One region of the Paenibacillus kyungheensis genome, then DNA from elsewhere that is predicted to be linked to it. Evidence: a T-box and tRNA genes for the amino acid it is inferred to sense, from the RefSeq annotation. Region 1 holds a T-box; the other holds one or more tRNA genes.
What was found. A T-box is a leader RNA that pairs with one kind of tRNA and senses whether it is charged. The one in region 1 lies ahead of metG (methionine--tRNA ligase), so its partner is inferred to be a tRNA-Met.
Positions count from the first base shown of each region.

Region 2: it encodes a tRNA-Met, which carries the amino acid that the T-box ahead of metG (methionine--tRNA ligase) is inferred to sense. The anticodon was not compared.

Region 1 is NZ_CP117416.1:3,416,218-3,419,627, reverse strand. Features, by position in the region: gene PQ456_RS14655 (stalk domain-containing protein) at 1-93, shown strand, start outside; gene PQ456_RS14650 (Fur family transcriptional regulator) at 384-902, shown strand; gene yidD (membrane protein insertion efficiency factor YidD) at 899-1,180, shown strand; T-box leader at 1,221-1,476, shown strand; gene metG (methionine--tRNA ligase) at 1,553-3,410, shown strand, end outside.
Region 2 is NZ_CP117416.1:128,393-131,802, forward strand. Features, by position in the region: rRNA gene PQ456_RS00540 (23S ribosomal RNA) at 1-1,359, shown strand, start outside; tRNA gene PQ456_RS00545 (tRNA-Ser) at 1,438-1,529, shown strand; tRNA gene PQ456_RS00550 (tRNA-Met) at 1,590-1,666, shown strand; tRNA gene PQ456_RS00555 (tRNA-Val) at 1,677-1,752, shown strand; tRNA gene PQ456_RS00560 (tRNA-Thr) at 1,759-1,834, shown strand; tRNA gene PQ456_RS00565 (tRNA-Asp) at 1,861-1,936, shown strand; tRNA gene PQ456_RS00570 (tRNA-Phe) at 1,973-2,048, shown strand; tRNA gene PQ456_RS00575 (tRNA-Tyr) at 2,065-2,149, shown strand; tRNA gene PQ456_RS00580 (tRNA-Lys) at 2,175-2,247, shown strand; gene PQ456_RS00585 (PucR family transcriptional regulator) at 2,403-3,410, shown strand, end outside.

The DNA.
Region 1 (3,410 bases):
ACAGAAGCAGTAGAATTGTGGTTTACAGCAGCGCCTGGTAGTAACTTGCCAGTCAACTTGTTATTCACACAATTGCCAGCTAAAAAACAATAATCGTTTTATCAAAAAGCCCAGGTCAGTTTTTACTGATTCGGGCTTTTTTGCTTGTTTTGATATAATCATTAACTTTTACTAGAATCAATTGACGATTGTGTTCAAATAAGGCATGATGGAGAAATGTGTAATGATGTTCCAATACGCTTCAATTAGTAACGTAATCGCCATAAACTTTTGACGAATAATTACGCATCGCACACCGTTATGTTGTATAATAGTTATTATTACGAATAATACAATAATTCATGTAAACGATAAAAGATAGATTAGGACAGGAGGAATAACTCATGCTGTCGACAGAACAAATCATCGATACGATGTCAGCACAAGGGTTGCGAATTACAGATCAACGTCGCACATTAGCACGTTTATTTGCAGAAGCTCCCGGTTATCTGACCGCTAAAGATGTATATGACTATATGGGTAAAAAGTACAGTGGGCTTAGCTTTGATACGGTCTATCGCAATTTGCGTGTGATGCAGGAGCTAGGTGTATTAGAACAGATCGTTTTTGAAGATGGTGTCAAATTTAAAAGTCATTGCAGTCAAGATCATCATCACCATCATATGATCTGCTTACAATGTGAAAAAACGTATCCGATTGCTTTTTGCCCGATGGATATGACAGATATGCCTGAACAATTTGAAGTGGTCAAACACAAATTTGAAGTGTTTGGATATTGTAAAGATTGTCGTCAAGAAATGGGTGCTGGAGATGGCAAAGAAGGTCCCACTCTACATCTCAAACCATCTAAATTGATGTCTCATGAATATGATACTCATGAGCCTGCAGGTAAAAGCCAGTGAAGCGCAAATTGAGTCGTCGTGCGGTTCAGGCGCCGATCCATGTGTATCGCAAATTCATTTCACCACTCAAACCACCAACATGTCGCTTTTATCCGACTTGTTCTCAGTATGCTTTAGAAGCAATTGATATTCATGGTGTCGTCAAAGGTGTAGGATTAGCTGCCAGACGGATAGGGAAATGTCATCCTTTTCATCCAGGAGGATTCGACCCTGTACCGCCTGCCAAATCGAAGGATACATCTTCTTCAGTCACTAATCAGGAACAGCAAAATGCTTGACAGGTGATTTGGAAGTTCGGTATATTCATAACATCAAATATTATTTCCTGTGAATGGATAAGTAGATGAAAAATGCACCAGTACAGAGAGCCGGAGTAGCTGGGAACCGGTATGGTTAGCGTCATCGAATATGGTCCAGGAGGAACTGTAGTCAAGCATATGTCACGTATACATATGTAAGGCTTCAGCGTGAACCAGCGTTAATGGGCAGTCTGCAAAAGACTGAAAGAGTCTACTTCTGTAAAGGAGTAGAGAATTTGGGTGGTAACGCGTGAGTCTATGCTCTCGTCCCATATAGGGGCGGGGGCTTTTTTGCGTCCAGATATGGAAATGAGAACATAGCAATTTCAACATATTTAAGGAGGAATTATAATGTCAGCCAAACCTACTTTTTATTTGACAACACCAATCTATTACCCGAGCGACAAATTGCATATCGGTCATGCATATACAACTGTAGCCGGTGATGCGATGGCTCGTTACAAACGCCTAAGAGGATACGATGTTCGTTATCTTACAGGAACAGATGAGCATGGACAAAAGATCGAACGTAAAGCGTTAGAAAAAGGGCAGACTCCACAACAATTTATTGATGGTGTAGTAGAAGGAATCAAAAAATTGTGGGATCAATTAGATATTTCGTATGACGATTTTATCCGTACCACGGAAGAGCGCCATAAAGTTGTAGTTCAAGAAATTTTTGATCGTTTGCTCAAACAAGGTGATATTTATAAAGGTGAATACGAAGGCTGGTATAGTATTCCAGATGAGACCTATTATACAGAGACGCAAATTGTCGATATTGAGCGTAATGCAGATGGCGAGGTTATTGGAGGGAAAAGTCCGGATAGTGGACATCCTGTAGAATTGGTTAAAGAAGAATCTTATTTCTTCCGTATGAGCAAATATGCAGATCGTCTATTGAAATACTATCAAGATAACCCTGAATTTATTCAACCTGAATCCCGTAAAAATGAAATGATCAATAACTTTATCAAGCCGGGACTTGAAGATTTGGCAGTTTCCCGTACTACGTTTGAGTGGGGCGTACAAGTTAAAGGAGATCCTAAGCATATTGTGTATGTATGGATCGATGCACTTTCTAACTACATTACAGCATTAGGCTATGGAACAGATAATCCAGAATTATTCAACAAGTTCTGGCCAGCAGATATTCATCTGGTAGGTAAAGAAATCGTTCGTTTCCATACAATCTATTGGCCGATTATGTTGATGGCGCTAGATCTACCATTACCTAAAAAAGTATTTGGACATGGTTGGTTATTGATGAAAGACGGTAAAATGTCCAAGTCCAAAGGCAATGTGGTTGATCCGGTAACTTTAATCAATCGTTATGGTCTAGATTCTCTGCGTTATTATTTGCTACGTGAAGTACCTTTTGGTTCTGATGGTACATTTACACCGGAGAGCTTTGTCGATCGTGTCAATTCAGATTTGGCGAATGATCTAGGTAACTTGCTTAATCGTTCGGTAGCTATGGTCGATAAGTATTGTAGTGGTACTATTCCTGCTTATCCAGGTCGTCTACTTGAAGTGGATGGAACATTAGAAGATATCGCTGCACAAACAATCGAGAAAGTAGAAAATGCGTTTGAAAATCTTGAATTTTCTGTAGCTCTAACAGCGATCAGTCAGTTGATTAGTCGTACTAACAAATATATTGATGAGACGCAACCGTGGGTACTTGCTAAAGACGAAGCTAATCAACCGCAATTGGATTCGGTGATGTATCATCTTGTAGAGACTTTGCGTATCGTTTCTGTGTTATTGCAACCATTCTTAACACGTGCACCGAAAAAAATCTGGGCACAACTTGGGATTACAGAAGGCGAACTTACCGCTTGGGAAAGTATTCGTACGTATGGTCAGATTCCAGCAGGTACGACTGTTGTTAAAGGTGACCCTATTTTCCCTCGTCTAGATAGCAAAGAAGAAGTAGCTTATATCGTAGAAGCGATGGGTGGCGTATTAACAGCAGCAACTGAAACTGCACCAACAACTACACCAGCTTCTGCACCTGTAGAAGTAGAAGAGTCACAAGCGCCTGAGATCAGTATTGACGAATTTGCCAAAGTCGAACTGCGCGTAGCTCAAGTGATCTCTGCTGAACCAGTTAAAAAGGCAGACAAACTGCTTAAATTACAATTGGATCTAGGTACAGAGCAACGTCAGGTTGTATCTGGTATTGCGAAGTTCTACACACCGGAAG
Region 2 (3,410 bases), 2.0 Mb from region 1:
TGTGATGAGGAGCGAAAATTACAGTAGCGAAGGTCATGATTTCACACTGCCAAGAAAAGTCTCTAGCCAGGAAGCAGGTGCCCGTACCGTAAACCGACACAGGTGGGTGAGAAGAGAATTCTAAGGCGCGCGGAAGAACTCTCGTTAAGGAACTCGGCAAAATGACCCCGTAACTTCGGGAGAAGGGGTGCCCCGGTAGTGTGAATAGCACGAGGGGGCCGCAGTGAAAAGGCCCAAGCGACTGTTTAGCAAAAACACAGGTCTGTGCGAAGCCGCAAGGCGAAGTATACGGGCTGACGCCTGCCCGGTGCTGGAAGGTTAAGGGGAGTGGTTAGCGCAAGCGAAGCTATGAACCGAAGCCCCAGTAAACGGCGGCCGTAACTATAACGGTCCTAAGGTAGCGAAATTCCTTGTCAGGTAAATTCTGACCCGCACGAATGGCGTAACGATTTGGGCGCTGTCTCAACGAGAGATCCGGTGAAATTTTAATACCTGTGAAGATGCAGGTTACCCGCGACAAGACGGAAAGACCCCATGGAGCTTTACTGCAACTTGATATTGAACTGGGGTGCGATTTGTACAGGATAGGTGGGAGCCGTAGACATCGGAGCGCAAGCTTCGGTTGAGGCGCCGTTGGGATACCACCCTGATCGCATTTGAGTTCTAACCTCGTACCGTGATCCGGTACAGGGACCGTGTCAGGTGGGCAGTTTGACTGGGGCGGTCGCCTCCTAAAGTGTAACGGAGGCGCCCTAAGGTTCCCTCAGAATGGTTGGAAATCATTCGAAGAGTGTAAAGGCATAAGGGAGCTTGACTGCGAGACAGACACGTCGAGCAGGGACGAAAGTCGGGCTTAGTGATCCGGTGGTACCGCATGGAAGGGCCATCGCTCAACGGATAAAAGCTACCCTGGGGATAACAGGCTTATCTCCCCCAAGAGTCCACATCGACGGGGAGGTTTGGCACCTCGATGTCGGCTCATCGCATCCTGGGGCTGAAGTAGGTCCCAAGGGTTGGGCTGTTCGCCCATTAAAGCGGTACGCGAGCTGGGTTCAGAACGTCGTGAGACAGTTCGGTCCCTATCTGTCGTGGGCGTAGGAAATTTGAGAGGAGCTGTCCTTAGTACGAGAGGACCGGGATGGACGCACCGCTGGTGTACCAGTTGTTCCGCCAGGAGCATCGCTGGGTAGCTACGTGCGGAAGGGATAAGCGCTGAAAGCATCTAAGCGTGAAGCCCCCCTCAAGATGAGATTTCCCAGTATGTAAGACCCCTTGTAGACGACGAGGTTGATAGGTTGGGGGTGGAAGTGCCGCAAGGCATGGAGCTGACCAATACTAATCGGTCGAGGGCTTATCCAATAAGCTAACACGCGATGTTTTCGTTTTCGGATTCAGTTTTCAGGGAGCAACTAACCTGTCTGTATATGATTTAATATTGGAGAGATACCCAAGTGGCTATAAGGGGACCCTCTGCTAAGGGGTTAGACTGCGTTAGCGGTGCGAGGGTTCGAATCCCTCTCTCTCCGCCACTAGAACTTATTTATAAATTTTTAGTGGATAGCAATTCATGACGATTGGTTTTTAAATGTGGCGGTGTAGCTCAGCTGGCTAGAGCGTACGGTTCATACCCGTGAGGTCGGGGGTTCGATTCCCTTCGCCGCTACCATACATATCCTGGAGATTTAGCTCAGCTGGGAGAGCATCTGCCTTACAAGCAGAGGGTCGGCGGTTCGATCCCGTCAATCTCCACCACCATATGCCGGTGTAGCTCAGTTGGTAGAGCAACTGACTTGTAATCAGTAGGTCGGGGGTTCAAATCCTCTCGCCGGCACCATTTTTATTTCTATGTATTATAACCCTGGAACCGTGGTGTAGGGGTTAACATGCCTGCCTGTCACGCAGGAGATCGCGGGTTCAAATCCCGTCGGTTCCGCCATTTTTTTAATTAAATAAAATGTAATGAATACAGTATGGCTCGGTAGCTCAGTCGGTAGAGCAGAGGACTGAAAATCCTCGTGTCGGCGGTTCGATTCCGTCCCGAGCCACCATTTTTTTGTTCATTATGGAGGCTTAGCGAAGTGGCCAAACGCAGCAGACTGTAAATCTGTTCTCTCCGAGTTCGGTGGTTCGAATCCATCAGCCTCCACCAGTTTTATTTACGTTAAACTTAATATGAGTCATTAGCTCAGTCGGTAGAGCACCTGACTTTTAATCAGGGTGTCGAAGGTTCGAGCCCTTCATGACTCATCATATGAAAAAGCATCTTGCTATTAAGCAAGGTGCTTTTTGTTTTGTCTGCTTTTTTGTATAATTTGAGGGAGTAGTCTTATTTTATTTATTTCTGATTAATAGTGTAGGGTAGCCATCAGTGTACGATTCTAGCTATGGAAGGAATTTATGATATGCATTGGAGTACATTAAAAGAACATATTGAATCAATCATAGATTACCGTATTGAAGAACAGTCTGTGGCTTTGAAAGATTGGGCATCGGATACGTATCAAGCAGGTCTAGAAGAAAGTGGATGGATCGCTGTGAAGCAGGATCTTACTGTAGTCACATTATGGCAGATTCAACCGAAAGCTATTTCTCCAAGTAATTCGAGTCTTTCGCAAGAGTTACTAGATAGTGATCATCAACAAGTCATAGGCAAGCTTAAATCGTTGTTAGAGTTATTGTTGCCTGCTTTTACAGCGTCTATGGCTATAGGAAATCATGCTTCTTCGTTGTCTATTCGTGAACAAGGGATACAAGAGTTAAGTACCTGGATGATGGAACAACTAGATAGCGGACAGTCAAAAGCGAGTATTCCTAATGGATACCTTTTGAAAGAAAGATTAACCAGCTCGATGATTCCGTTTCTACTGGTAGCTGATAGTGTACAAACAGGAACATTAGCAACCAAAGAGTTAGAAAAGTTGCTATATAGCTATTTTGGTGGAGAAGTACTGTTATTGCCATTATCTGAAAATGAGTGGTTTATTCTGACGAATCGTGAATTGATTGAAGATAGTTCTGATCTCAAGCAAAGTAGTAGTCGGGATGCTAATGTAGAGATAGAAGATACAGAAGAAGATATACTGATGGAATTTTCGTTAGGGTTATATGAATTGATTGCTAGCGAATGGGTAGGTATATTCCATATTGGAGTGTCTAAGCCTATTATTCCTAGTGAAAAGTTATTATCTGAAGTCTCTTTATTGAAGGAAACCGTTGCTTTGGGTAGATTATTTCATGTGAAAGATCATATTCATCTTCCGTGGGAATTGTCTTTGGAACGTTTATTATATCGGATTCCTGATGAAGATCGTGCTGATTTTGTAGCTAGAGCTGATCGTTATTCCGATATGTTGGATGATGAAGAAACGGTAGCTACGTTAGAAACCTTTTTCAAAATGGATTGTAATGTT